Regions from separate parts of the Alteromonas sp. S015 genome, predicted to be linked through region 3. Evidence: predicted binding sites of a transcription regulator. Region 3 holds the regulator's gene; each other region holds the start of a gene.

Evidence for each region. Region 3 encodes FliA, which starts transcription of late flagellar genes. Its sites were predicted from a motif close to CTAAAGNTNNNNNNNNNNNNGCCGATA; they were not measured.
Region 1: the regulator FliA is predicted to act here: its motif matches at 4,980-5,006, upstream of V7R42_RS12670 (VC2046/SO_2500 family protein).
Region 2: the regulator FliA is predicted to act here: its motif matches at 2,151-2,177, upstream of V7R42_RS03290 (flagellar protein MotY).

Annotation. Positions count from the first base shown of each region.
Region 1 is NZ_JAZETO010000006.1:117,151-127,394, reverse strand. It holds gene V7R42_RS12695 (DEAD/DEAH box helicase) at 1-169, shown strand, start outside; gene V7R42_RS12690 (hypothetical protein) at 401-934, shown strand; gene V7R42_RS12685 (hypothetical protein) at 1,234-2,793, shown strand; gene V7R42_RS12680 (EF-hand domain-containing protein) at 2,968-3,216, opposite strand; gene trhO (oxygen-dependent tRNA uridine(34) hydroxylase TrhO) at 3,269-4,264, opposite strand; gene V7R42_RS12670 (VC2046/SO_2500 family protein) at 4,394-4,948, opposite strand; gene V7R42_RS12665 (response regulator) at 5,069-6,709, shown strand; gene V7R42_RS12660 (putative DNA modification/repair radical SAM protein) at 7,048-8,289, shown strand; gene V7R42_RS12655 (TIGR03915 family putative DNA repair protein) at 8,341-9,129, shown strand; gene V7R42_RS12650 (transporter substrate-binding domain-containing protein) at 9,723-10,244, shown strand, end outside.
Region 2 is NZ_JAZETO010000001.1:758,717-768,960, forward strand. It holds gene glpQ (glycerophosphodiester phosphodiesterase) at 1-1,113, shown strand, start outside; gene V7R42_RS03290 (flagellar protein MotY) at 1,143-2,015, opposite strand; gene rnt (ribonuclease T) at 2,357-2,992, shown strand; gene V7R42_RS03300 (peroxiredoxin) at 3,067-3,672, opposite strand; gene V7R42_RS03305 (bacterioferritin-associated ferredoxin) at 3,946-4,140, shown strand; gene V7R42_RS03310 (TonB-dependent receptor) at 4,266-7,298, opposite strand; gene V7R42_RS03315 (FecR family protein) at 7,418-8,473, opposite strand; gene V7R42_RS03320 (RNA polymerase sigma factor) at 8,475-9,107, opposite strand; gene V7R42_RS03325 (TonB-dependent receptor plug domain-containing protein) at 9,190-10,244, opposite strand, start outside.
Region 3 is NZ_JAZETO010000001.1:894,877-905,120, forward strand. It holds gene metA (homoserine O-acetyltransferase MetA) at 1-224, opposite strand, end outside; gene V7R42_RS03880 (DUF2802 domain-containing protein) at 332-766, opposite strand; gene V7R42_RS03885 (chemotaxis protein CheW) at 826-1,317, opposite strand; gene V7R42_RS03890 (chemotaxis protein CheW) at 1,335-2,141, opposite strand; gene V7R42_RS03895 (ParA family protein) at 2,152-2,913, opposite strand; gene V7R42_RS03900 (protein-glutamate methylesterase/protein-glutamine glutaminase) at 2,942-4,072, opposite strand; gene V7R42_RS03905 (chemotaxis protein CheA) at 4,101-6,335, opposite strand; gene V7R42_RS03910 (protein phosphatase CheZ) at 6,348-7,103, opposite strand; gene cheY (chemotaxis response regulator CheY) at 7,138-7,521, opposite strand; gene V7R42_RS03920 (RNA polymerase sigma factor FliA) at 7,558-8,289, opposite strand; gene V7R42_RS03925 (MinD/ParA family protein) at 8,286-9,152, opposite strand; gene flhF (flagellar biosynthesis protein FlhF) at 9,158-10,244, opposite strand, start outside.

The DNA.
Region 1 (10,244 bases), on a different contig from region 3:
GAAGAAAAAAGTGGCCAAAAAAGCAAACGCTCAAAATGGTAAGAAGCGTGTAGTAAAGCCAGCAAAACATGGCGCAAATAAACGTGTAGATACGATGTCTGGTGAGGATGTTGGCATGGCTCCTATAAAACGAAAACCGAGACAGACGCCGTCGAATGATGACGAGTAGATAATTATTGTTCGGTGAGTAACCTTTGTTGCCGCTAATCTATGCTTTGTTTAGCGGTAAACAACGGCCCCCTCCGTTTTAATGCTCATTTTCTTACGTTCAAGTTCTTTTTATACTCTTCGGTATGTGCTTTAATGTGTAGATATAAGAAGCAGTTAACCTTCTGATTTATGGATTTATCCCGATAGTTTTCAAGACTATCTAAGCCTTTTTAAAATGGATTTTAAAAACATGAAATTGTTTAAGCTTGTTTCTTTAACACTGGTTGTCATGATTATATTTCTGGTATTTTTTTATGAAAAAGTAATAGCCAGTGTTTTGCTACCACAATATATAAACTGGGCGCATGAAACAGATAAAAAAGGTTTGGAAATAGGTACGCCGTTGAACGAAAAAGAAATGGCGCTAGCAGCAAAGATAGGCATCAAATACCCAGCAAAAGTTAGAGTTGTTTATGTCGATGAAGTACCCTACCCCTACGAAAATTTTGCCTTGAAAGTTTTTGGCGAGACCGTGGGTCTTGTTGGCGAAGGCATCATAAACAACGCACAAGTTTTTGGCTATTCAATTTACGCTCGCAAAGATTTTAAGCTCAATAGACCTAAATTAGCCCATGAATTAGTACATGTGTTACAAATTGAGCGAGCCAGTTTAGGTGAAGTTGTTACCCAACATTTTTTCGATATGGCACAGTATGGATACGATGACGCACCGTTAGAAGTGGAAGCTGCTAAAGCTAATAAAAGATACAGGGCCGATTGGTAAACCACATACAGCTTCGTTTGCTTTTAATAGATACCAATTTTGTATTCTCGCATAAGAAGACTCTATACAGGAACGGAAGTTAGAGCCCACCTGTCAAAACAAGCGATGCTATACAAGCGAACAATATTGTATTCACCTAACCTATTGAATTATCCAAATATTGTGTTTATTCTGAACGATGAAGAGCTTTAGTCTTACTTGGATACTTCACGTGCTTACTAATAGTGAACATTAATATCGTAGACTGCCAATAATAACGAGTGACGGAAACGATCACTGAATTAAAAGTGTGAATATAGATGTTGATTGATAGCAAATCAAAAAACAATAAACCTTCGTGGGCGGAGGAAAAACTGTCTCAAATTCCCACTATGGTGAGTGACATTTCACGCAAAATATCAGAGTATCGAAAAAGTTATCTTGAGCTCGTTAAAGATGCAGAAGTGTTTTTCGAGGACTACCCACAGAACTACCGTCAACTTAACGCGCTCAAACGGAAGGTGAAAACTTACCAAGGTCAAATTGAGTACATAGAGAATTATCGAAAGGATAAAGGAAAATACCCTTCGATAAAAGGCCAACCTTCTGTTCAGCGTTACATGGCGCGTTTGGTAGCTCAGCAAACACAATGTGACAACGAACTGCGCGCGTTAGAAGACGAGCTGCGCGTGAAAAGTAACGAGCGCTATGAGCATCTAGACCAACTTACTGATTACATGCTCAACCTACTTAACGGTGAAAGAACGTTTAGCCAATTTTTAGGTACCATTGCACTTTCAACACCGTCGCCAAAAGAAAAAGTGAGGCACATCAGAAATGAGCGTTACAAGCCGATTTATATTACGGCGTTAACCATTGCTTTGTTTGAAGAGTTGCGCCTAAAGTCCACTTTTGTAACACAGTATTTAAAAGAGGAACTCGACAAGCTATTTCCCAAAGGTGAGCGTTTTAGTCTGATGGTCGATAAAGGTTTGAATGGTGCAAGTAATCTCACATTTAACCCAATGCCTGCCGACATTAAAATGGCTTATCGTGAAAACGTATTGAAGCCCATCGCAAAAGCGGCATTGCTGCAATCAATAGGCATGCATAGTCCTGAAGCTAGCCAACTACTGGGTGATGATCGCTATCGCAAACTCAATCATAAAGAACGAACAAAACTATTAGCTATCATCGAAAAGAAAACGGCTGATTACATTAAGCTAGGTGTGGGCGTCCCAACCATTAAATACGTCAGTAGAGCGCACAAAGATGTGTTCGATAGCCATGAAAGAAGACAGCTCGATTTCATGCTTCAAATACTGGAATCGCTGAAAGCAGAGCGTCATGAATTAGGCGATTTACTGCGAATTCCTATGACCTACGCATCATTTTTGCTTTCTACAAAGGAAGATTTTGATTATCAACAAATTTATCGAGCCTACGATATTTTAGATCAGGGTCGAGTCGACAAGCATTACCGTGCAGAACATGTGACTGCATTTTTGAACATGGTAGGCCGTTTTCCTTTAGGCTCTGGTTTATATGTCATTCAACAAGAATCAGGGCAAATAGAGAAAGCAATTGTGTCGTCTTTATATCCTGATAATGTTGATGAACCAATATGCAAAATTATCACGCGCAGACAAATTCAGTTTTTAAGCCAAACTGAATTAATCATTTCTAAAAAGTCCAATCTCTTCTTTGAAGAATGCAGAGAAGACAGCCATTACGACTCCGAGCTTTTCCTATTGCGATATAAGAACGAGTACACATGGAATGCAACTGATGTATGGGAAAACCAAGTTCCTGCCATAGAGTTTTGGAAGCGAGATGATAAACGCCGATATAATGGCGTATTTCATTCAAATTCTTATTAGAAAGACTAGGCGACAAGATTCAGTGAAGCCTTAAGCGCCATTCAAGACATAAAAAAACGAGTGCCTGGAGGCACTCGTTTTCACTTATTCTTTCGCGCGGCTTAGTTATAAACTCATACACTTAGCAAAGCGTAGAAAAAATTCAATGATCGATGCGTTTTACCAATTATAAAATTAGTATTCCCACCATCCTTCTTGCCACCACTCCAAAAACTCTTCAAAGTCAATGTAACCGTCGTCGTTACTATCGATAAGCTTAAAACCTTCATGTACGTGGCTCGCTTTCGTTTTTGGTGAAATAACGGTTAGAAGCTCAATGAACTCCGGCAAATCGATTTGGCCGTTACCATCACGATCAAAAAAGCTGAAGTCTTTTCTAATTTCTTCAATTTTAGATTCTGAAAGTTGAGTGCTCACTCGCATTCCTTTTTTCAACTGCAATAAACACGAGTGTAACGCCCTTCTTTCTAGCTGTCTACGCTTGATTTTCTTTTGCTTTAAGTGCGCGTAAACGTTGAGCTTCTGCTTTTTCTTTACGCTTTTGTTCCATAGTCAAACGCGCTTCGGTGCCTACGTGCTCTTGTTGGCGCTCTTTGGCCAATTGAACTTGCTTTTCACGTTCTCTAAAGCGTGCTATTTGCTCTTCAGTATGCGTACCAAAGCAGTGTGGACAGCTTACGCCAGGCTCATACTTATCGCTTTGCTTATCTTCTTCAGTAATAGGAAGTCTGCAGGCATAACACTGCTCGTATTGACTCTTCTCTAAGTCATGGTTTACTGCAACGCGATTATCAAATACAAAGCAATCGCCTTCCCACAATGACTCTTCTTTCGGTACATCTTCGAGATACTGCAGTATGCCGCCTTCTAAGTGATAAACCTCGTCAAACCCCTGCTCTTTCAAATAAGCTGTAGACTTTTCACAGCGTATTCCACCTGTACAGAACATCGCTACCTTTTTGTTTTTTGACGGGTCAAGCTCTTTCGCTACGTATTCAGGAAACTCGCGAAACGTGTCCGTTTTAGGGTCGATAGCATTTTTGAACGTACCAATTTCAATTTCATAACCGTTGCGTGTATCAATTACCGTCACGTCTGGGTCGCTAATCAATGCATTCCAGTCTTTAGGTTTAACATAGGTACCTACGGTTTTGCGCGGGTCGATACCTTCTACGCCCATTGTCACAATTTCTTTTTTAAGTTTCACCTTAGTGCGATAGAACGGCTGTTCATCGTGAAGCGACTCTTTATAAGAAATAGGATTGATGCGTTCATCGCTATTTAAGTACGCGAGCAACGCGTCGATGCCCTCTCGAGTGCCAGAAACGGTACCGTTGATGCCTTCGTGGGCAAGAAGAAGTGTACCTTTGATACCATTAGCTTCCATGGTTTCTAGAAGCGGCTGGCGAATTTCTTTGAAGTTTTCAAGCGCAACGAACTTATACATTGCGCATACAATATATTTAGACATATTTTAACCTTTGCTGATTGGAGCGTAAGACCAGTGCAAAAATGCGGCGCGCAATATAACAAAAAAGAGTGGTAAAAACTAGGGTGGATATAATTAACGAGGGCACGCCAATAGGACTATTAACACGCGCTAGGCAGTATTTTCAAAGGATGTGGAGCCTTGTGGGTTATTTTGTTCTCTATTTCTATTTTCGTCTCGCGACGCGAGAATATCATAAAACAGCGTATTGTCTTCCTTTACGGTGTTTGCATAGTGTTTTTTTAACCGCTTTTGTGTTGCCAAGCTACAGTTATCTAGCACCTCATTAGGTAATCGTTTTGCATTATCAGTCTGTGATAGCGGTGTGGGATTCATGCTTAAGTATAACCTAGCCGTTGTATAGTCTTGAGAGACTAACGTAGACAAAACATGTATCCTGTCCCAATCGCCTTCATTTATCGCTAACGATGGGCGCCTATAATGATTTAACGATGCTAGCTGCTCTTCAATGCTATTCTTATTTTCAGTATCTGAAGTTATCGCTTCAATTTCGAACGGCTCAGCCACACTGTGTTGCTGCATGGCCAGGTACAAAGAGAATATCGCGCCCTGTGCCGAAGCGCGAGCAAGCACACCACTACGCTCCCAGTAAATACTGGGGTCAATAGGTGTCTGTTCGTTCACTATAGCTGTATCAGATGACATTCATTGTTATTTATATCTTTCCATATTATGTTTTCGGCAAGACAATGTTTTTCTTAAGCTTATTATTAAAAATTAGATATACTCTTATACAATATTCGCGCGCTTACTCATGGATGTGAAATGCAATTTAGCAACAAACAAGTACTGATTGTTGAAGATCAACGTCCTTTCCTTCTTCTTCTAAAAGGGTTAATGCATTCAATGGGCGCGTCTGACGTAGTCACAAAGTCGTCTGCCGAACAAGCGGTATCGCTGTGTAGAAAACACAAGTTCGATATTGTTATTTGTGATTTACACTTAGGGGCTGACAATAAAACCGGCTATGAGCTCATTGAAGAGTTGCGCATTCGCAGGCTCATCAGTCCAACTTCAGTGTTCATACTAATTAGTGCCGACAGTGCTCGGCCTGTAGTTTTAGGCAGTATTGAGCGCCGACCAGACGATTTTCTCATTAAACCCTTTTCTCAAGTACAGCTGAAGTCTCGTATTGTTCGCGCATGGCAAAAACGACAGTTTCTTCAAAAAGCGTTGAATTTTATTGAACAGGGTGAATTAAATAGTGCTATCGATCATATTGAAGCGTTACTAGACGCACCTTCCCATTATAAAGGGCACTGTGAACAGCTATTAGTGGAACTCTATTGGCGCATTGAGCAGCCACATAAAGCGTTAGATGTGCTAAGTGATTATATTGATAAACAACCGGTGCTGTGGGCACAAATAGCAATTGGAAAAACCTACTTGCTTTTAAAGGAACATGAAAAAGCGATATCAATTGCCAAAAGGACACTAAAGCGCAACCGATTCAATGCTGATGCACACGATATTCTTGCACAAGCTCATCAGGCCATGTCGGCAGGCGAGGAAGCCTTAGATTCAATAAAAGAAGCAATTAAGCTCTCCCCCTACTCTATACCCAGGCATTTTAAAGCTTGTGATATAGGTAGACAGAACGGTGATTTAGTGCTCGCGGCCAACTCAAGCCATGCGATTTGGGATTTATCTAAACGAACCGTTCATCAAACCAGTTTGCACTGGTGCGGTATTATTCGCAGCCTGTTAGACGTTGCAGAGTTTGCAGACGATAAACGGCAACGCAATAAGTTTCAACAAGAAGCATTACTTACGTTGCAACGAGGAAAGTTTGATGAGCACCTTCAAAAAATAGACCGAGATTTTGACGTAGATATTTTTGGTACAATCGTGAATGCTAGAATTAGCGCTATTGACGGTAAACTGATTGATGCTAAACGTCACCTAACTACGTCACAAACGCTTCTTAACGAAAAGTACACCGAGGTTCCTACTGCATTTATTCCTGACAGCATAAACGTTATGTACAAGTTAGGAGAATTTGATGATGCATTACAGTTAGGTGAACTTTTAACCTCAAGACAAGAGGAACTCGACCAAAACAGTTTAAACATGCTCAATGCACAGGCGTTAAACACTCGAAAGAGTTTAGCAAGTTATCAACAGTTTAACCGGGAAGGCATACAGCACTATCAAAATCAAGATTACGAGCGAGCAAAAGCCTCGTTTGCCCTAGCTCAAGGTTTTGCCCCTGTAAATACGGGCGTTGCACTCAATTTGCTTCAATGTCTTCTGCAAATTGCAATTAAGGAAGGTAAATCAGAAATGAAACTCGTCAACGAATGTAAGCGATTGTTCAAATTGATTGACGACATGACACTCAAGCAACCTTATAAAGAGAAATACACTAGCTTAAGAGAGGAGCTCTCTAAATATATAGGGTTTTAAAATTTTATCTTTTGCATTTTTCTAACCAGAGAGCTTTTTATAATGTACCTTTAGGCTCAGCTTTTCAAACCGCAATACTTCTCGATCTATTTAAACAACGACTCCAAATAATAAGCGGAACAACACCGCCTGCAACCTCTATGTGTTTATGCTAAGACGCGGTGTTTTCTCTCTATAGTTTTTTTACATTAAAATTTCGCTCCCCCCCTTTTGCAACTTCACCCTTACAACTGTATATTTATACATGCTTTAACGTAGTTTGTTACTTCCGTTTAAAAAGAATGGGGGTTCTAATGAGCTGTTTGATTGTGATTGCTTATAGGAAATTATCATCTGCGATGCATGATAGACTGATACAAAAACTCGAAATCCTGTCCGATGCAGCAAAATATGACGCTTCATGCGCAAGTGGTTCAGCAGGAAAACGTCAACCGGGTAAAACCGATAAAAGCGGTATAGGTTCTCTTACCGGTGGCTCGGGAATATGCCATAGCTTCACACCTGATGGTCGATGCGTTTCTTTGTTAAAGATTCTGATGACCAACTATTGTATTTACGATTGTCATTATTGCATCAATAGAGTATCCAGCAACGTTCAACGTGCTCGGTTTACTGTGAAGGAAACGATAGATTTAACCCTGAATTTTTATAAACGTAATTACATTGAAGGTTTGTTTTTAAGCTCAGGTATTGTTGGTTCTCCCGATATAACCATGGAAAGCATGGTTCGTATTGCGAAATCCTTAAGGCTAGACCACGGGTTTAAAGGATATATACACCTAAAAACCATTCCGAACGCGTCATCAGAATTACAAGCCGAAGCTGGCTTGTATGCAGATAGGCTCAGTATTAACGTAGAGATGCCAACTCAGTCTTCGTTAAACAGGTATGCACCTGAAAAAGATCTTAGCAATATTCACGACTCGATGAATGTGCTAAAAGACAAAATTGCAGAACATAAAGTTGATCAAACATATTCGGGAAAACGCCCTCCTCGTTTTGCACCAGGCGGCCAATCTACGCAGATGATCATTGGAGCCGATGGTTCGAACGATAAAACGATATTAGGAACAAGCGTTAAGTTATATAGCCAACAAAAGCTACGCCGAGTTTACTATTCTGCTTTTTCCCCTATTCCTGATGCTTCAGACGTTTTGCCACTTAAACCTGCGCCATTACTAAGGGAGCACCGTCTTTATCAGGCTGATTGGCTTTTGCGTTTCTATGGTTTCGGCTTGGATGAAATCTTGCAAGATGACATGTTAGACATGGACTACGACCCTAAGCTCTCATGGGCTTTGCGAAATCGTCACATATTTCCGATTGATCTCAATACAGCGGATAAGCAGCTTCTATTGCGCGTGCCCGGCCTTGGAGCGCGCACGGTACAAAAAATCTTGTCTATCAGACGCAATACAAAATTAAATTGGGTTGACCTCACAAAGATGCGCCTTCCACTCAAGAAGTTAAAGCCATTTGTCAAAGTGGGAGATTACTTCCCCGATATACATTTACTCGATAGCAATAATTTCGAACTTCAGTTTAAGGAGCCTAAACAGTTCGAGTTATTCAGCGCGTAAATGTGCTAATCGCATAGGTTGTATTAAAAGTAGTGTAAAAGCGGTATTAAAATGAAATCTATTGCAATTACTTCGGTACCTGGTTTTGATGAATGGCGAGAAGCATCTCGCGAATGCTTATCTCAACACATAGCGCCTGAAGATATTATTTGGAAAAGCGTACATACCTTACAAGAAGACCTTTTTGGTGACATGGGAGAAAACGCTGAGAAAAAAAAGGTACAACGTAACCATACTATCCCTAAACCAGTCTTAACGCTTATAAAATACGCATTGTGTCATACAGATGATAGTAAATTTTCACTGTGTTACCGGGTGTTGTGGCGTGTTGTTTACGAAAACAAAAAACTAATTCAGTTGAAAACTGACGGAGATGTAATTCAGCTCTATGCCATGGCGAAAGCAGTCAAACGTGATGCATATAAAATGAGTGCGTTTTTGAGATTTAGAGAAGTAAAATTGGCGGGCCAAGAGCATTTCGTTGCATGGTATGAACCAGAGCACTTTAGTTTAGAGATTAACCTCAGTTTCTTCCAAACCCGCTTTAAGAACATGCGGTGGTCCATTTTGACTCCCTATCGTGCTGCTCATTGGGATACTGAAACCCTTGTACTAGAAGATAATCCAGATTCAAGTGCAGCTCCCGATGAAGACCGAATTGAAAAGTACTGGTTGACCTATTATGCAAATATATTTAACCCCGCTCGCATTAAGACAAATGCAATGCTTAATCAAATGCCTAAGAAGTATTGGAAAAATATGCCTGAAACGTCGTTAATAGGCGATATGATTAAACAATCAGACGCTCGGGTGCGAAAAATGATCAGTAACGAAGATTAATACTGATGGCAATTCATGCTATAAGCACTTTTGCGACTAAGCTGTGCTTGTCATCATTTGCTCTTATATATTTAATTACATAGCTAAATCAATGCTGGCTATTTCGTGTTAGGTACTGCGATTACTTCCTGTAAAGCGTTTTTCCACCTGAAAAGCAGCAGATTATTGAACTCCCTATATTCACGCTTAAATACTCAGGCTTGAAAACGCCGTCAGTGTCAATAGCCCCCTACTTATTAATGGCGCGGCTAATAAAAAGCTGTACTATTAACTAGCCTATAGCGACCATATTTTTTGCCCCAAAAGCTGTTGAATAAGCATAAAGTGATATTTGGTAATTTATATTTGAGAAGTTAGTCAAGTTCACATAAGGTATAATAAACTTTTAAAAAACATAAAATTGTCAGGATGCAATACGCAAGACGTTGGGCACTTTGAGCCTCTATTTAATGTTAAATTAGCGAGAAGTAAAAATGCTTAGAGACGGTGCTATTTTGGTTTCCAAATTTGAGTGGTAAAAAAGGATGATGCTTAAGTTGTTCTTTTGGGCTTGGCTACTAATAACACTCGGTTGTTCGCCCCTGAGTTTAGCAGTGACCATTGTAACCGACACTAAAAATATGTTCGATGTCATTGCGCATAATACCCCCCCTAGAAATTTTCCCGAAGAAGTCTACAACAAGGTTCTTACTCAATTATCCGTAGACAAATTGCTGTTTGCTCCTCATGAACGTATCGCTACGCTAATGTCTGGAGAAGATCCTATGTGCGTTCCGCAAAGGTTAAAGACAGCGGTCAGAAAAAAGGTTTATGTGTTTAGTCACCCCACAGATTTCTTTTTCAACCGACGACTTTATCAGCACAAAAGTAGTAAGCCTCTTAATCAAAAATTTCTCGACAGCAGTGGAAACGTCATAGATTTAGTGGACATGTTGGTATCTTCATCAGAATACACTTTACTTCTAGGCGCTGACCATTCATACGGAGATTTCTTAGATGATATTATCGCGAATATTCCTCGCGATAGCCTGTATATCAGACACGGTATCGATCCTTATTTCTCAATGCTCGAAATGTTGTCCAAAGGCCGAGTAGACTTTTATCTATCTTACCCC
Region 2 (10,244 bases), 140 kb from region 3:
ATATTCTTGTCCAGTAAGCCGAAAGTAAAACTGGCAGCTATTCTGCCTGCGTTGTTCGTAATATTTACCGGAGCATTTACCGCTGACAGTGCGTTTTCGGCCTCTGCTGCGAATAGCGAGAGTACGCTGATAAGTGCTGATTCAAAAGAAAATGTTGAAGCGCATTTTACCGTTATTGCCCATCGCGGAGCGTCAGGCTATTTACCAGAGCATACTCTCGAAGCGGCTACCCTCGCCTTTTCGCTGCGTCCCGATTTCATCGAACAAGACGTAGTTATCACCAAAGACGACATCCCCGTTGTACTACACGACATCCACTTAGAGACAGTTACCGATGTAGAAAATATTTTTCCAACGCGTCACCGAGATGACGGGCGTTTTTACGTCCGCGACTTTACTCTTGAAGAGCTGCGACAACTGCGCGTACACGAACGCACTGGCAGTAATGGAAGCCAGGTATTCGAGAATAGATATCGCGGTAATCACGCTAATTTCAACGTGGCTACACTTGCCGAGCACTTTGAATTAATCAGTGAGTTAAATCGCCAATTTGGCACATCAGTCGGAGTTTATCCTGAAGTGAAATCCCCAGCTTTTCACATAGATGAAGGTGTTGATGCCAGTAAGATGGTTGTTGATGCTCTCAATACTTACGGGTTTGGTGGAGAGAATGGCAATAGCTACTTGCAATGCTTCGACTTTAACGAGATTAAGCGCATTCGTGAAACCTTGGGGTATAAGGGTAAAGTTGTTATGCTGATTGGCGAAAACGACTGGGGTGAAAGTGACACGGATTACAACTGGTTGCGAACGCAGGAAGGAATGAAACAAGTAGCAAATTATGCAGACGGCATAGGCCCTTGGTTAGGCCACCTGCTTGATAATGACGCCATGGTTCAAGGAAAAATAAAAGCCGCTAGTTGGGTTAAATACGCCCACGAAAACAAGCTGACAATCCACCCCTACACCTATCGTCACGATGCGCTACCGGCGGGTATGAGTTCAGAACAAGTCTTGGACGTATTAAACAAGGTTGTAGATGCTGACGGCGTTTTCACCGACCATTTAGTGCCTGTATTAACGTGGCGAGACAAACAAAACCAACGTAAGTAAGAAAGGGGTTGAGGCGCTTTGATGAGCGCCTAAGATTTTGAAAGTCGTACCACCACGCGCCTGTTCTGGGCGCGGTTCTCTCGTGTATCATTTGGCGCAATATGACGTTTCTCACCATGGCCTATTAACTGAATTCTATCTTCAGGCACACCTAGCGTAGTCAAATAGCTTTTTACTTCGTTGGCTCGTCGAATAGACAACTGTTCGTTATTGTAGCGACCGCCGTAGCTATCGGTATAACCATCAAGAAGTACAAGCTCAAGTTCACTGTCTTCTTTTAGGTATTCACCTATCATAGTTAAACGCTTTTGCGAATATTTGGTCAACTCTGTGCTGTTGTTTTGATAAGACAATACCGTGTAGGCAATGTCATCAAAACCAAAGGGAAGCAGGTTCGACACGCATTTTACAAATTCACGATACACGCCTGAAAAATTACTGGCGTTTAACGCCACGCTTACTTGGTCGTATTTGTTGTACCAATCTTGGTAGTAAATAGTGGGCCAAAAACCTTTCTCTAATTCAGACAGCATAGTCCATGCAGCATCTTGCGGTAAGTCACCATTGTACTGTTTGCGAAGAGACATATCGGCAATGGTTTTAGGCGCAACGCCAGGCATCCATTTAGGTGGTACAGAATAAACTGCGGCCATGTCGAACTTGTTAGGCAACAAGTGCATGTCCAGTTCAAATTCCATATTAAGCTGCTTCGATGCCGTGCTCGTAAACATAGCTTCCCCATAACCCGGCAATTCGTGATTGAGAGTACACTGAAGACGGGTGTCGCTATCTATACGCCAGTTAGAGCTTTCTATGGTCGCAGAATATTGCCGCATTGCAGCGTGGGAAGACAATGACCCCACTATCCCCAATAGAGCGATATATCTTAGTTTCGACACCATTTCGACACCATAATAAAAATCAGACTAACACAGCTAAAGGCTAACGATACGCCCACAGATTACTAAACGTAATGGATCAAGTTAGGTCACACAATAAACAAAGTGTATCCAACGATATTTTACGCTTAATATAATTATCGTCCAAATTGTAGAAAAGTTTAGCGCTTAATACCATTCGATATCCTCACTTTTATTACTTTCCCTGATTTAACAGTTCATAAATTGAAACTGGCAACTGGAAGGTATCCTTGCGATAATTATTTTACGCAATATGCTTCGCAGGTTGGTACACAATTTTTTTTACCAGCCAATTTACGCAATCGAGTCTTACAAGAGTGTTTATGTCTGCCAATCCGCCCCTTCTTTCCCAGCGCTTTCGAGGTTACTTTCCCGTTGTCATCGACGTTGAAACAGCCGGATTTAATGCAGGCACTGACGCCCTGTTAGAATTAGCCGCAGTAACAGTAAAAATGGATGAAAATGGTATCATCCACCCAGATCAAACCTTTCATTACCACATTGACCCGTTTGAGGGCGCTAACCTAGAACCCGCTGCACTGGAATTTAACGGCATAGATCCAAGTTGCGCGTTGCGCGGCGCCATTGAAGAGAACGAAGCCATGAAGGACTTATGTAAAGGCATTCGCAAGGCACAGAAAAATGCAGACTGTCAACGTTCAGTTATTGTTGCGCACAATGCGACATTCGATCAAAGTTTTGTTAACGCAGCGATAGAACGCTGCAATATAAAACGTACGCCATTTCACCCGTTTGTTTCCTTCGATACCACTAGCCTTGCGGGCCTTGCTTTAGGTCAAACCGTTTTAGTAAAAGCCTGTCGTGCAGCGGGCATTGAATTTGACCAAAGTGAAGCGCACAGTGCCCTGTATGACGCACAGAAAACGACTGAGCTATTTTGTTATATGGTAAATCGTTACAAAGCGTTAGGCGGCTGGCCTGTGGAGAATAAGGAGTAATATTATGCGGACTGGTATATACAAAAACAGCGCCGAAAAGCGCTGTTTTTATTATATGTTTTAAACTTGGTAGCTTATAGCTTATCTGCTTCTTCAGATAGGTACTTAGCCACACCTTCAGGTGACGCATCCATACCCGCTTTACCTTCAGTCCAACCCGCTGGACACACTTCGCCATGCTCTTGGTGGAATGCTAACGCATCAACCATTCGAAGCATTTCATCAACGTTACGGCCAAGTGGAAGATCATTAATTACTTGGTGACGTACCATGCCTTCTTCGTCGATTAGGAATGAACCACGGAACGCTACGCCATCTTCTGGATGCTCAACATCGTATGCCTGACAGATGGCATGTTTAACGTCGGCGACAAGGGTGTACTTAACTGGACCAATACCACCTTGATTTACTGGCGTATTTCTCCACGCATTGTGTGAGAACTGAGAGTCGATCGAAACACCAATGACTTCAACACCACGCTTTTTGAACTCGTCAAAACGCTTGTCAAACGCAATAAGCTCTGACGGGCATACGAACGTAAAATCTAGCGGGTAGAAGAATACAACAGCTTTTTTGCCCTTAATCGCTTCGCTTAGCGTGAAAGAATCAACAATTTCACCACTACCAAGTACCGCAGCTGCGGTAAAGTCAGGCGCTGGACGGCCAACTAATACACTCATGAGTCTCTCCATTTATATTGGATTGTAATAATAGAAGCGATTACGTTGCGCAACCGCTTTGAGAAGTAATTTCCTTCCCAGAAAATAGGTACTAATATGAAAATAACAATATTAGACAACGAGTTTTTTACTGTTCATACCAATAACTGTTTAACACCTCGCCACACTGTTCAATGTTTCTTCAATTACCTTGTATTAAATTTGTCATTATCCACTTGCCAAAGTAAAGAATAACAATTATTATCATTTACAGATTCATTTGGAGTACGTTTAATGTTTGTTTGCATGTGCTATGGAGTAACTGATAAAAGCATTCGCGCTGCCGTTGAAGAGAATGGTGTGGGAAATATGCGAGAGTTACGTCAACATTTAGAGCTTGGCTCACAATGCGGTAAGTGCATCAACATGGCCCAGCAAATCATTGACCAAACCATCATCGACGAATCGTTATTCAAAAATGTAGGCTAGTTAACGCTTTATAGACTTTTTTACTTAGCGGGCACATACGTTCATGTGACCTACTAGCAACTCGCAGTGCGACGTTGGCTCGCCTCTAAAGTAATTTCCTTTTCAAGTAGTGCAATTACTGTTCATTATTTAAACGTATACTCAATGCCTGCATAATAAAATGCCCCATTAATCCCCCCTGGTGACGTTGGTGGGTAGAGTGCTCCAACTTCCCCCATAAAAGGATTCTCGTCTGGTAACGCGTCAAACAAATTCTGCGCTCCCAATGTAAGCTGGGTGTCAGGTAATATCTTCCAAGCCAATTGAGCGTCAAATGTAGTTAGCGCACTGCCATAAATATCTAGACCTGCAGATGCGTCAAGATGATCTTCATAGAACTTTCCGTAGTAGTTAAATCGCCAAGTGAATGCCCACGGGCCTTTTGATTGCTCAAGCGTAATACTGCCTCGATGAGCAGGCAGGTTGTCTTCTAACATGCGTATTCGTGCCTCGGTTAGGTTTGGCTGAAGCTGTACTTCGCTACCTGTTAAAACCGGATAAAGCGTGACGCGCTCTACTTGTGTATCCGTCCAGTTGTAGGCAAGAAGTAAGGCGTTTGACCAGTCATCTAAAGCAAAACTGTAGTTAATGACTAAATCGACACCTTGGGTCTTTGTATCAAAGTCATTCGTAAAATATTTAGCTGAATTGTACCTCGACGCATCGGGACGACCTTGAGCAATAAGTGTATTGATGTCTTCATCGGTCAACGGAATGCTAGAAGTTGTACTAATACGATCGGAAAGACGAATGTTAAAATAATCGAGCGTAGCAAAAAAAACCTCGCTGGCGTTCATAACCAAACCAAAGCTATAGTTTAACGATTCTTCAGGGGTAAGTGCTGTCGCCCCCAACTGTACAGAGATAAGGTCAGTGGGTGGTAACGTCGCTTGGTCTTCCAAGCCATTAAGACCATAGGCCGTAGTCACGTTTATAACGTTGCTTTGTCCTACTGTGGGTGCCTTAAAGCCTGTATTTACTGAGCCCCGTAGTGCAAAAACATCATTTAATCTATAGCGAGTGCTTAACTTGCCGTCGAAGGTCGAACCGAAATCACTAAAATGCTCTGCGCGTGTGGCAACACCAAACTGCCATGCTTCGGTAACATAGAACTCCAAATCGGCGTATACAGCCCAATTACTTCTGCTCCAATGCCCAGCGCTTTGAGGCTGATACCCAGGAAACCCATTGGAACCGATAGAAAACCCCTGGTTCAACCCAATTGGAGGCTCTAATGCGAAAGGCCCCGCAATATATGACGCTTCATCTCCGGCTTTCTGAAAATAGGTTTCTTTGCGCCATTCAAAACCCATGGCAATACTAACAGGATCATCGAAAATAGCTTGAATGAGTTTGTTAAAATCTAAGTTAAACGTCCGCTCTACTTGCGACACGCCACCGGGCGAAAACGACGTTGGCGTTTGAGGTCCGAGCGATGGATTAACCGTATTAGAAATGGCGTACTCAATGTCGCTGTACCCCAATGTGGCACTAGCATCCAAGGCCCAACCATTGGACATTTCGTGCTTAATCCCCATCACAACGGAAGCATCCGTTATTGTTCCCCCAAAACGGGGCGTGAAGCCACCAGGAAACCACTCGTTAAAAGCAAAACAGTTTGCACCCAGCGCTGTTGTGTTATCTGCAATTAATTGGTAAGCGGGGTCCAGCAACACGTTACTGTTGGACAATAAAATGGAAGGACAAGCAATACCGCTCTCCAGTCCATCTAAGTCGGCAACTATCAGACGGCTTTCCCCTGTAGTAGGGTCGGTACGACTAAACACTCCCTCTCGTGCTTGTGGGTTGCGATAATAAAAGCCACCATTGATTTCTCTTCTAGCTGCGGTGGCAAAACTATAAAATTGCGATGTAGAAGATATGTCAGCGCCTGCATTTAGCGCTAGTTTAATATCTTCGTTCACGTCGAGAGCTCCCCACACTTGAGACGGTGAGGCAATAAATATATTGCCTTGGTCAATAAGGCTTTGAGCGTCGAAACGCTGTACAGAGCGCGACGTACCATTTTGATGACGATATTCTGCCGTTGCGTTTAAAAAGCCATTTTCTCCAATCGCGAAACCTTTATTCAGCTGTACCTGAAACAATTCACCATCGCCTTCACTGTACCCGCCGACTTTTAGCGCAACCTGACCACCTTTTCTGGCATCTTTGAGTACGAAATTGATCACGCCTGCAATAGCGTCTGAGCCATACTGGGCTGCTGCACCATCTCGCAATACTTCTACTTGCTTCAACGCATAAGCAGGAATAACCGATATGTCAGGCCCTTGAGCACCGTCAGATAAGCCTCCGCCTAAAAAGGTTATTACTGCCGAGCGGTGACGTCGTTTTCCATTAAGCAGCAGCAATGTATGATCTGAAGACATGCCTCGCAGATTCGCCGGCCTTACCAAACTGCTAGCATCATTAATGGGCTGATCGTTCACATTTAGCGAAGGAACCATCACACTCAACATGGAAAGTACGTCTGAATTACCCTGTGATTTAAGGGTTTCTGAACCAATTACGTCTAAGGGAACGGGTGAGTCAACAGCGCTTCGAGGTGAATTCCGAGTACCTACAACGGCTATTTTTTCAAGCCCATTGCTCCCCTCATCTACCTTCTTTTGTATGTTTTCTTGCTGCTTACCCTTGGCTACTAAAGACGCGCGAGAGCGAATACTCAACGCCCCACTCTCGTCAGTAACCACCGCTAGTGGTGTTCCTTCAAGGAGTTGTGACAGCGCTTCATTTAATGTGAACGTACCTTTTAGCGCGTTCGTTTTCACTTTCTTTGCTAAGTCGAAAGGAAACAATAGCGTAGTATTAGCTTGTTTGGCCAGCTCAGTAAGGGCTTCGTTAGCATTTTGCGCAGGTATCGAAAAACGGTATGCATCGGATTTTGGTATCGCTTGCTCCTTGGGGAGGGCAAAACTCTCGCTTTGTGCATATAGATCTTGCGTTGGTGCAAGAAAAAATAAGACGCCAGAAACTACGTACAACGGTGAAATTAACGAAAAATGGAGAGGTTTACGCGTTCTATTTTTCGAAAGACAGTGAGCCGAACACGCAAGGGCATGCAGCTTTTCTATTGCCTTTATGGGTTGCTTACTCATCGCAAAATTGCTGTATTGCAAGATATGAAATCGGTGTGCTTATAATTTTAATTATATTGTCATATTAGAGAAATTGATGCCAACTACGAATAATAGAAAGCACTATCTTTCAGAGAAATTTAACTTTTCGCTAGTTTGAGCTCAATACTTGTTTCAGTAACTTTTTCGTAGTTGATGTTGAAGCTGCTTTTAAGTGCAGACAATAATCCCTCTATATCGCCAACTTTGAAATAACCTGCTACACGTCGCTTGCGCAGACTTTCATCGGAAATGTTGAAGCGAACGGGGGTGTAGCGGCCAATTTCCGCTAGTACTGCCTCAAGCGGCTCACCTTTAAATACAATCATACCTTGCTGCCACGCTAAATCGTCGTCGATGTCGTTTTGAGACATATTTTCACGGGCTTCCACTCTCCCCTGTACAGTGGCCTTTTCACCTGCGAACATGAGAAGCCCCTCTTCAGCAACAAGACGTTTTGTGAAAAGCGACTCGTTGGAAGATGAAGCCTTGAATCGGTCTTTAACTAAGACCTTCCCTTCGGTAACCACTAACTCGAATGCGTTATCATCAACGTATTGCATATTAAATGCGGTTCCAACAGCGGTAACGGTATTATTCCCCGCAGTAACAGAAAACGGACGAGATGTGTCGTGAGCCACTTCAAAGTGCGCTTCACCTTTCAATAATACGATGTTGCGTGCCGCTGAAGAGAAGTCTACGGTAACGATAGAGTCAGTGTTTAGATGAAGCTTAGAGCCATCAGCTAACGTTACGTTTTTCTGTTCGCCAACACCGGTTTGTACCTTTTGTGTTACCGCTGCGAATTCAGGGGTGCTATTTAGCCACGTGCGCTGAACCACTACCCCAACAGCGATTGCCATCACTAAAAATGTGGCAGCGATACCCCAAACTGCAGTTTTTGACATGAAAGGCTTTTTTAACGAGTGACGAGAAGTTTGCTGCGGAAATAAACCGCTCAATTCATTCAACACTGACATGTCATCCCACAAGCTAGCAGCATCTAGCAACGCTTGGCGGTGCGCATTACTCTCCGACAACCACGTGTCTAGTTCCATCTTTTCGTCACTTTTTAGTCCGCGATCGAGGCGGCTTATCCATAAGCATGCTTGCTCTTGGATGTCTTCTTTGCTTGAAAACTGGCGAATATTATTCATATTAACTTTGGTTTATGTCCTGAGTCGCATTTGCAGTGGCACGGGGAGATACATTGTCTTTTGATAGCTCAGCTAAATATCTAGAGCACATCATTAAACCTTTAGCGACATGCTTCTCTACGGTGCTCTCGCTCAGCCCCACAAGCTCAGCAATCTCTTTTTGTCGCAATCCATATACTTTTTTAAGTAAAAATACACGTTTTACATCGGCAGACAGCGTGTCTGTTGCTCGGCAAAAATGAATGAAACGCTCTTTACTCTCTACATTTTTTTCTAAACTGTGCCCTACCAGCTCATAAGGCAAAATATCCATGTCATCCAGCTGCTGCTTATTTTTATTCTCTGCTTTTGCAACATGATTTAACGCTAAATTTCGCGCTGTTTTGAGCATGTATGTGCGCTCGTATTGTATTTCCTGCTTTAATTCTGCTTCGTAACTTTTTATAAAAGCTTCTTGAACGATATCTTCAATGTCATCGGTGCCAACAATAGACCCTACCGCACGCATTAACTTTGAGCGATATTTTAAAAAGGTTTCAGCTACTGTCGACTTTCTCGTCATAATAATAAATGTTGTGTGTTTCGTTTTGCTTACATTGGCATCAATAATGCCCGCTTTTTCGTTCTTTTTCACCTAATAAAATAAAAGGGGGCTAATGCCCCCTTAACTTTGAAACATCAAGTGAAAGTTTGGTTTATAGATAATTGCTTACCTACTAAAACGTGTAAACACCTCTAAGATAATAGAAGCCACCGTTAATCCCAATTGGCGAGGTTGTTGGATACAACGAACCTGCAATACCGGCATACTGCGTATTCTCATCAGGGTATTCATCAAATGCGTTTTTCGCACCTACCGTTACCGTTAACTGCTCAGTGAAGTTGTATGCTACTTCAAGGTCTACGGTAATCTCTGAACCCACATTATCAATTGGAAGAGCAGAGTCTAAGTGGTCCTCAAAGATACTGCCGTAATAGTTCATACGAGCAAGGAAGCGCCAGTCACCATTCGTGTGATTCGCTGTAGCACTGTAACGAACCGCAGGTAGGTTATCTTCCAGCATGCGAATACGCTCAGCTGAAATATTATCTGATGCCCGGTCTACTTCTGTCGACGTCCAGTTATAAGCAAGTGAAAACTTGGTTTCGCCGCCCATCATTTCCATTGCGTAGTTCGCTACAACGTCTACACCTTCAGTCGTTGTATCGAAGTCATTCGTAAAGAAACTGATCTCTTGGAAGCTAGACGCATCGTTAATACCTTGCGCAAGCAGTGCTGCAATATCATCTTCGGTTAGCTCGATACCAGACGCTGTACTAATACGGTCAGTCAGCTCGATGTTGTAGTAGTCCGCAGTAATGAATAGACCATTATCGAAGTCTGCTACTATACCAAACGTGATGCTTTCTGACTCTTCAGGCGTTAGCTGCTCACCACCTTTAAGCTGAGATACAGGATCGGTAGGAGGTAGCGTTGCACGGTCAATCAACTCACCACCTGTTCCGAATGCAGTTGTTACATTACGTACATTACTTTGACCAAGCGTTGGCGCTTTAAAGCCTGTAGAAAAGGCACCACGGAAAGCAATGTTCTCAAGAGCTTGCCAACGAAAAGCAATCTTACCTTTGGTTGTATTGCCAAAATCAGAGAAGTCTTCGTATCGTAGCGCACCGGCTAGCATGAAGTTTTCTGTGATGTAGGCTTCTGCATCAATATACAGCGCGATGTTGTTGCGGGAAACACGGCCTTGGCTATTGGCCGCCAAGCCAG
Region 3 (10,244 bases):
TGATTATCAATTCGAATCAAGTCCACGTTAATTTGCAGCGGCGTATTCGATAGCAGGCGAAGTAGCTGCACTTCGGTTTCTATCTTATTCGGCATTAAATTTAGAATGCCGACTTCAAGAGGACGAATATCCTGGTTGGCAGCCCTGTCCATGTCCATGGTAAAAATGTTTTCACCTAGTAGTACATTCTGCGCGGGTAACTGCTCAGGAATACGAATTGGCATAGAAGGCTCCAGTGATAAATTACAATATCTGTATTGTGTCTATAACTGGCGATATGTCAACATCTTTACGTCTAGACGTCTAAACGTTTTTTTGAATAGATTGACACTTATCTGTTTTGTTTGTGCACCATCATCAACATCTCAGCTTCGGCACGAGGAATATCGCAAGCATCGATAATTTCGTCAATACTGGCGCCTTGTTTAACCAGCTCAGCTGCACGTTGATACAAGCGTAGGGAAGGATCTTGAAGTTTAATCTCGCGAAGCTGAATTTCAATATCGTTCTGCTTTTCGTCTAGCTCTTGAAGGTGGCGAGTGATAACTAAAGTGCGAGCCTGGGCCTCGGTTTGTTGGTTATTTGCGTTCTTAGCGAGCGCCTCAGTTCGCGCAATAGCCGATGCACTATTATGCTCACTCTCGCTCAATGCAGCACGCAAATGCTTGATGTGCAAATGCAGAATACTTACAGCAACGGCTAGTATAACAATAAAAACGCACAGGATAAGTTCGTTTAAGGTAGGTGCAGCAAGCTGCCATTCCATGGACACGACCCTTGGGGAAATGTAGGCGGTACAATAAGTAATACCGCCTATTCATTTATTTAGATGTTGCTAAGCTCATCCCACTCTTCGTCGCTTAGCAATTTATTCAAATCAACAAGAATAAGCAGTTCGCCATCGCGGTTGCTTACACCTTGGATAAATTTAGCACTTTCTTCAGTACCTACATTAGGCGCGCTATCTATCTCTGAAGATTTCAAGTAAACCACTTCGGCAACACTATCAACCAAAATACCAACCACCTGCTCATCAGACTCAATGATAACGATACGGGTATTATCAGTAATTTCTGTTGGCGGTAAACCGAAACGAGCGCGAGTATCAATAACCGTTACTACATTACCACGCAGGTTAATGATACCAAGCACATAGTCAGGTGCACCGGGTACAGGGGCTATTTCGGTATAACGCAAGACCTCTTGAACTTGCATCACGTTGATACCGTAAGTTTCTTCACCTAAGCGGTACGTTACCCATTGAAGGACTTCGTCGTTGCTGTCGGTGGCGTTGTTATTTGTTCTTTCGTCGCTCATGAACCTGGCTCCCAATACTATGGCGTCTGGTCGTTACTGCCTAAGCCTTTGTTAAGCATAAATATTAATTCTTCAACGTCAATTAACGCGCACATTTTATCTTTAACCATCCCTGCTAACCAGGGACGCTTACCTGTGGACTCGCGCCATTTAACATCATCGGTAGTCAAATTGACTGTATTGACCAGCTTTTCGCTAGCCAATCCCCACGCACTCTCCCCTAACATTATAAGATATCGGTAGTTAAGCGATTGTGCGAGGTTTTCGTCATATTTTTCTGGCATTACCCATTTTGCAGAGTCAACAACACTTAGTTTAGACTCTCTGTATAACATTACACCCATAAACCAATCAGGTTTTCCAAATAAAGGGCCAATCTTCTCAATTTGATGAATCCCACCTAGCGACGTTAAAGGCACCGCAAGTGTTAACCCTGCAACCTCAAAGAATAGCGCCTGAAAGCGAAAACCGAGAGTATCCTTTAGTGGAATTTTTGTTTTTTCAGCACCGCTTAGCGCAGACTTTTGTTCATTTTCTACTAAAATTTCGGCTTGAGGCTCTTGCTGTTCACCCTCGATCGTCTCTGCTTTTTGCGTTTCAATTAACGATGTAACCTTTTCCGCTATCGCCTCTTGTTCGTCCGATAGCGTCTCACTTTCATTTGCGGTAGAAGCAAGTGCTGATTCAGCCATCTGCTGAGAAGCCTGCTCGAGCAATTTTGCCGTGCGCGCAGTCACATCTTCCGGTGTTTCTGGCTCTTTAAGAAGGCTATCGAGATAGGCCTCCATCACTTCTTCACGGGCAAAAGGCGATTGCTTGCTCATGTTCTCGTTATTACTCCAATGCCGCTAATAGTTTCTTGTACGCAGACACACCGCGTGTTTTTGGGTACGCTGAGGAAATGGGAAGCTGTACTAAACTCGCGTCCCTAAAGTGCGTATCAACAGGGATAACCCCTTCCCACACACGCTCACCGTAGTCATTCATTAAACGCTTACGCGAAGCAAGCGCCGCGTTAGTGCGCTTATCAAACATAGTTGGAATAATCACAGTATCAAAGGATTTATCCAACGAACGCCCCATAATTTCCATTGTACGAATCATCCTATCGAGCCCTTTCAGCGCTAGATATTCAGTTTGTGTAGGCACGATAACCTTGTTGCACGCTGCTAGAGCATTGACCATCAGCACACCCAACACCGGAGGGCAATCGATGATGGCCACATCAAATTCATCTGCTACTTTGGCCAGCGCTTTCTTTAGCACTAAACCCATACCTTGTTCGCTTCCCATCGTTCTATCCAGGGTCGCGAGTGCCATTGTTGCAGGAAGCACATACAAGTTATCTAACTTTGTCGGACACAAACAATCCAAAACATTATCGGCCGTAATGTCATTTGACTTAATAAAAATGTCGTAAACTGAATGACTTGATGCTTCAGCGTCAATACCAAAGTAATAACTCAACGATGCATGTGGATCAGTATCGATCATGAGCACTCGCTTGCCTTGCTGAGCAAGCAAGCCGCCAAGGCTCACCGTGGTGGTCGTCTTCCCTACACCACCTTTTTGATTCGCTACTGTCCACACTTTCATATTTGCTGTTCCATTACTGTTCAAACTTCTAACGCATTTCGGTTTGAACGCAACTGCTCATATCATCAATGTTTATGTTTTTACTGGATATATTGGCGGCTGCAACAGCCTGTGGCATACCATAAACCACACAGGAGTCTTGGTCTTGCGCCCAAATTGTTGCACCTTTTTCCTTGAGCATTCGGCATCCTTCTCTGCCGTCGGCTCCCATCCCGGTTAATATAATTCCCAATACATCCCCACCGTAAGCTTTTGCCAAAGAACTGAATGTAAGATCAACACTGGGTTTATAGCTCACATTATCGCTCATACTCGCATCGACAATGGCAATACGTTTACTCACACCGATGCTTTCTAGCAGCATTTGCTTACCACCAGGAGCAAGATAGGCATGACCTGGCTTTAAAATGTCGCCATGCTCGGCTTCTTTAACTTTTATCTTACAATTTGTATCTAGGCGCTGTGCAAATGCCGAGGTAAATGTTCCAGGCATATGTTGTACAAGCAAAATAGGGTATGGAAACGCTGCAGGTATCGGAGACAGCACCTTTTGAAGCGCCACAGGTCCGCCAGTAGAAGCCCCAATTGCTAGACATTTATAGTGCTTTCCCGTCGCTCTTACAGACGAAACGGTCGGTTGTATGGCTGCGTCTTTATGACCTGACAGCAAACCCGATGTTTTAAAGAACGCTTGCTTAGGCGCATTATCAGGAAGCCTTCTCGCCTCTACAGAGCGAAATGATGGGCGCTTCATACCAATGCCACGACGTGCTATCAAGCGTACTTTGGTACACAACAAACGCGATGCGTCTTTTCTGTCCTGCGCAATATCTTCGAATTTCTTAGGCAAGAAATCGAGCGCGCCCGCTTCTAAAGCATCTAGCGTCGCTTGCGCACCGTGATGCGTTAGCGACGAAAACATAAGAATAGGTGTAGGCCGTTTATCCATTATGGCCTTTACAGCTGAAATACCGTCCATCACGGGCATTTCAACATCCATCGTTATTACATCTGGCTTTAGCGCTTCTGCTTTTTCAAGTGCATCGCGCCCATTTCTCGCTTCCCCAACAACTTCAAGTTCCTTATCGCCATCGAGTATTTCTTTTACTCGACGACGATAAAAAGTCGAGTCGTCCACGACAAGGACTTTAAAGACCATGGATTATTATTCCTATTAATTCATCGCCTTACTTGATGGGTTTACGCGCGTACCGTTTAAGCAGGCTCGGAACATCTAAAATTAATGCAATTCCACCGTCTGAAGTTATCGTGGCACCAGCCATGCCTGGCGTACCTTGTAACAAGGCATCAAGGGGCTTAATAACGACTTCTTCTTGGCCTATTAGCGCGTCTACAACGAACCCTACTTGTTGTGTGCCAATTTGCACGACAACAACGTGTCCCTTTTCCCTATCGATGTTTTTGGGACCTCGAATTAACCATTCACCAAGGAAGAACAGCGGAATTGCTTTTGAACGAACTATCATTGTTAGCTGGCCATCGACTGTATTGGTCTTCTTGATGTCCATGTTTATTATTTCGTTCACCGCACCCAATGGTAACGCAAAGGTTTGTTTCCCTACAACAATCATTAGCGTAGGAAGGATTGCCAGCGTTAATGGAACCTTGATATCCAGTCGGGTGCCTTTACCTAACTGTGAATCAATGTTTACAGTACCGTTAAGTTGGTTAATCTTGGTCTTAACCACGTCCATGCCTACACCACGACCAGAAATATCACTAATTTCTGTTTTGGTAGAGAACCCGGGCGCAAAGATCAGGTTAAATGCTTCAACATCCGACATGCGTGCTGCTGCATCCGCGTCTAGCACACCACGACTAATGGCAATTTCTTTAAGCTTATCGGGGTCCATTCCTTTACCATCATCTTCGATGGTAAGGAGAATATGGTCGCCCTCTTGAGATGCAGATAGCTGAACCGTACCCATCCGCGGTTTACCCGCTGCAGCGCGATCATCAGGCATCTCAATACCATGGTCGACGGAGTTTCTCACCAAATGCACAAGCGGATCTGCCAGTGCTTCAACCAGGTTCTTATCTAAATCAGTTTCCTCTCCCACTAGCTCAAGGGTAATTTCTTTCTTCAAGCTTCTCGCAAGGTCTCGAACAACACGAGGGAAACGACCAAACACCTTCTTGATAGGCTGCATGCGGGTTTTCATTACCGCACCTTGCAAGTCGCCCGTCACCACATCTAAGTTAGCGATAGCTTTCGACATGCTTTCGTCGTTACTGTTTATACCTAAACTAATGAGCCTATTTCTTACTAGAACTAGCTCACCCACCATGTTCATGATCTGATCAAGGCGTTTGGTATCAACGCGCACTGTCGTTTCGGCAGGAGGCGCCGCAGGTGCCGCCTTCTTCTCGTCCTTTTTAGGCGCTGCTTTTGGCGCAGCAGGTGCACTTGCTTTAGCTGGCGCTGTGGCACTAGGAGTTGGTGTAGCTTTAGGAGTTGCTGGCGCAGCTTGCTTAGCTTTTTGAATCGCTTCTGTTGCTGCCTTATCTACAGGAGGCTCTGGCGCCTTGGAAACCGTGTCCTGCTTAGTTGGGCCCTGTCCTGAACCATGCAATTGGTCAAGCAATGCTTCAAATTCGTCGTCGGTGATTTCTTCATCACCTGCTGCACTCGGTGCTGCTGGTGCTGGAGCAGGAGCACTCGCAATTGGTGCTGCTTCTTCACCACTAAATTTGCCTTTGCCGTGTAAATCATCAAGCAGAGCTTCAAATTCTTCATCAGTGATATCGTCGTTATCACTGGCAGCAGCGGGGGCAGCAGTCTTAGCTGGCTCGCTTTTGGCCGCCGATGACTGCCCAGGCGCACCTGAGCCATGAAGCTCATCAAGTAGCGCTTCAAACTCGTCTTCGGTGATTTCGTCGATTCCACCGCTATCACCGGTACCTGGCTCTTGCGCGGTAGGTTCTTCAACAACTAATTCTGGCTCTTCTACAGCAGCCTCAGGCTCGGATGCCGGCGCACTCTGTCCACCAAAAATATTCTCATCTGGAGACTCTGGGCGACTTAGTTTGTGTAGTAAGTCGACAAGGTGTGCATCTGCTGGCTCCAATGGATCCCGAGCTTTCACTCGTTCGAACATTTCGACCACCACATCTGTGGCTTGCAGAATAATATCCATCAGTTCGGGTGTTAGTGTTCGTTGTCCGTTTCGCATTACGTCAAACACGTTTTCTGCACCGTGACAAATTTCTACTAACTCGGTAAGAGACAGAAAACCTGCTCCACCTTTAACCGTGTGATAACCACGGAAAATTGCATTAAGCAAATCCGCATCTTCAGGATTGTTCTCAAGATCAACGAGCTGTTCTTGTAATTGTTCTAGTATCTCCCCAGCCTCGACCAGAAAGTCCTGTAATATATCCTCGTCAACATCAAACGACATGCGCCCGCTCCCCTAAAAACCTAAGCTAGACAGAAGGTCATCTACATCATCTTGGCCTGACACGACGTCGTCGCGCTTATTGGCATCAATGATAGGGCCTTCTGCCTCTACACCATCAACCTTATCGGCCTTAACGCTAGATGGTTTAGTTTGTTCTGCACCGTCGCGTTCACCAAACATGGTAAGCATGTTGACTAAACTGTCTTCCACCTCTTTAACCAAGTCGATAACGCGGCGAATAACCTGACCTGTCAAGTCTTGATAACCTTGAGCCATCAGTACTTCTGTAAGTAACTGTGTAAGTTTAGCTGACTGCGCCGAACCTTCCTCCAATAATTCGTCTATATCTGCGCATAAAGCTTTAAATTCACCCAACTCTATTTGGCGATTCATTAACTTTTTCCACTCAGGCATAACCTTTTCGATGCGCGCCGACAACATTTCAGCTATAGGCATACTCGCTTCAACGGCATCCATAGTAGTATTAGCAGCTTTTTCAGTTTCTTCAATTACGTAGGTTAGGCGGGTTTGTGCATCAGGAATATCGTCGGTCGCGAGATTTTTAATGCGGTCGTCTATTTGAAAATTATTCAGCGCGTCATGAAGTTGACGCGTCAGTTTCCCAACTTCAGCAAATAGCTCAACGTTTTCTTTCATTGAGGATGCTTCTAAGAGGGCATTGGCAGAAGCGTTGTCACCTTCTTCGAGATAGGTGACAAGCTGTTTTGCTTCTTCCAACGAAATTGGAACGTTTACATTCGTTGACATCCAGTAAACCTCATTTCTCTGGTGAGCGTCTGGATCAACCTAAACGTTCGAATATTTTATCTAATTTTTCTTTAAGTGTTGCTGCAGTGAACGGCTTAACAACATAGCCATTAACACCTGCTTGCGCGGCGGCAACAATTTGCTCTTTTTTCGCTTCAGCAGTAACCATAAGTACTGGTAGGTGCTTGAGTTTGTCATCGGCTCTAATTGCGCGAAGCAAGTCAATACCTTGCATACCTGGCATATTCCAATCGGTAACTACGAAATCGAAATCACCTTGCTGCAACATCGGCAATGCAGTACTTCCGTCATCCGCTTCCTGGATGTTGGAAAAACCCAAATCTTTGAGTAGGTTTTTGATGATACGTCTCATGGTTGAAAAATCATCGACCACGAGAATTTTCATGCTTTTGTCCAAAATAGCCTCCAGTGAGGGGTTAATTGTTATTAATTTCTATTCTTCGTCAGCTTGCCACGACTTCATTCGTGATTTGAGTTTTAACATGGCCTGACTATGAATTTGACTGACTCGCGACTCACTTACATCAAGAACCTCACCTATTTCTCTGAGATTCAGCTCTTCATCATAATACAGTGAAAGTACAATCGCCTCTCTTTCAGGTAATGTCGTAATTGCATGGGCAAGCGCCTTTTGAAAAGCGCCTTGCATTAAATCTTCCAGTGGTGCGTCGCTACCTCGATTTTGTTCTGTCGATATAACGTCATCTGACACACCTAAGTCTTCAATACCAACCAGCTTTCCTGCATTTACTTCATTAAGCATCTGGTGATATTCCTGCAAGCTTACATTAAGCTTGTTAGCAATATCAGAATCTCTAGCGTCTCGCCCTGTTTCGCTTTCTACTTGCGAAATTGCTTCTGTAATGGCGCGACCATTTCGGTGAACTGAACGCGGCGTCCAGTCCCCTTTACGAATTTCATCTAGCATAGCACCGCGGATGCGAATACCAGCAAACGTTTCAAAGCTGGCTCCCTTTGAGCCATCAAAGTTACGTGCGGCTTCTAGTAATCCAATCATTCCTGACTGAATTAAATCGTCTACTAAAACACTAGCAGGCAATCGCGCTATTAAGTGATGCGCTATACGCTTAACCAAAGGTGCATGTCGTTCGACTAACTGCGCCTTATCGGTTTGTTGTTGATAAGCGGCTGCCTTGCTGTTCAACGCTGACTTCCTACGGCTTTTTCTGCAACTAATTGTTCAATAAAAAACTCTAAGTGACCACCTGGCTGCGCTGGAATAGGCCATGTTAAGGCTTTACTTGCCAACTGTGTAATTGCAACGGCCGCCGGTGACCCCGGGTAAGCATCAACAATGGATGTTTGTTTACGTACCGCTTTACGAATGTTCTCGTCAAACGGTACTGTTGCCACTAATTCTAGTGCAACATCTAAAAAACGCCCTGTCACTTTGCTCAACTTACTAAATAACTCTTGGCCTTCTCTCACGTCGCGAACCATATTAGCTACAACTTTAAAGCGGAAAACACCGTGTTCTCTATTCAGAATTTTTATCAATGCATACGCATCTGTCAATGAAGTAGGCTCGTCACACACAACAACCATAATGTCTTGTGAAGCTTTTGAAAAGCTTAACACCATGTCTGAAATGCCTGCCGCCGTATCGACAATAAGCACATCAATTTGTGATCGTAGCTCGCTAAAGGCGCGAATCAGGCCAGCGTGTTGCGTAGGCGACAATTCGGCCATCGACTGCGTACCTGATGTGGCAGGGGCAATCTTTATACCGTGCGGGCCGGTCACTAATACTTCATCAAGGGTGCATTCGCCAGAAAGCACATGAGATAAGTTTTTCTCAACACGTAGTCCTAACATAACATCTACGTTAGCAAGACCGAGGTCCGCATCAAGAACCATCACACGTTTACCCTGCTTCGCCATTGCGATAGCGGTGTTTAGTGTAATGTTTGTTTTACCTACGCCACCTTTACCACCGGTGACGGCGATTACTTTGATTAACCGTGATTGCTTCATTTTTCTTAAGCTACTCGCTTGGTCGTCAATCATACTGCTTATGCTGTTTTAATTGCGTTGTTGCCACTAGTATGATTCAAACCGTACTTTTTATAAAGCTTTGCAGCAGCGGAAACCAAAGATTTCGCTTCTGCAATCTTAATGTCTTCAGGTACTTTCTGACCATCGGTGACATAACTAACCGGTAGTTGGTATTCAACCGCTGCACTGAGCACCTCTCCTAAAGAGTAGCACTCATCTAACTTCGTGAAAATACAGCCACTTAGTTCAATATCATCATACGCTTTAATGATTCTCTGCAACGCAGGATATTGTGTATTCGCTTGCGCTACCAAATATTTTTTAACATTTGGCATTTGGCCGTTATCAAACTGCTTAATCTGTTTAATTAATCGACTATCCCTTTGGCTAAATCCAGCCGTATCAATCAATACTAGTCGCTTATGACGAAGTTGGAATAATAAATCCGCAAGTTCTTCACTAGTCTGCGCTTTTCTCACCGTGCAGCCAATAATTTTTCCGTATGTCGCTAACTGCTCATAGGCTGCAATTCTATACGTATCAATGGTAATCATCGCAACCGACTCAGCACCGTATTTCTGTGCATAGCGGGCAGCAAGTTTCGCAACAGTCGTTGTTTTACCTGTACCAGTTGGTCCTACTAATGCAACAGCACCTTGTGCACTAAGTATATCGTTTCCTGTAACATTTATGCGATTAGCCAATAGGTTAAGAAGATAAACCCAAGCATCACGCTCATTATAATGTGCTGGAGTATAGCTTATTAACTGTTTAGCCAGTGCATTACTTAATCCCATATCCGTTAAACGGGTAATTAGATATTGATGAACAGGTTTTTGACGTTTGTTCTTCGCTTCCATCAAATCTGCAACCTGATATTGCAACACATCGCGCAAAGACGCCAGCTCCTCTTTAATTTGAGCTAGTTCGGCTGATTGTGTCGCTGGGGTATCACCTATGCTCGATGCCTGATGCTCAGGAAAAGCGTGTTGATTCACGTTTTCTTGAACAGGTGAATGCGTTTCTATGTCGTCAATAAATGCGTCAGAGAAATCCAAATGTGACGCAATTTCGTTGGCGTGCTTAGCGTTCGCTGTCATCGAT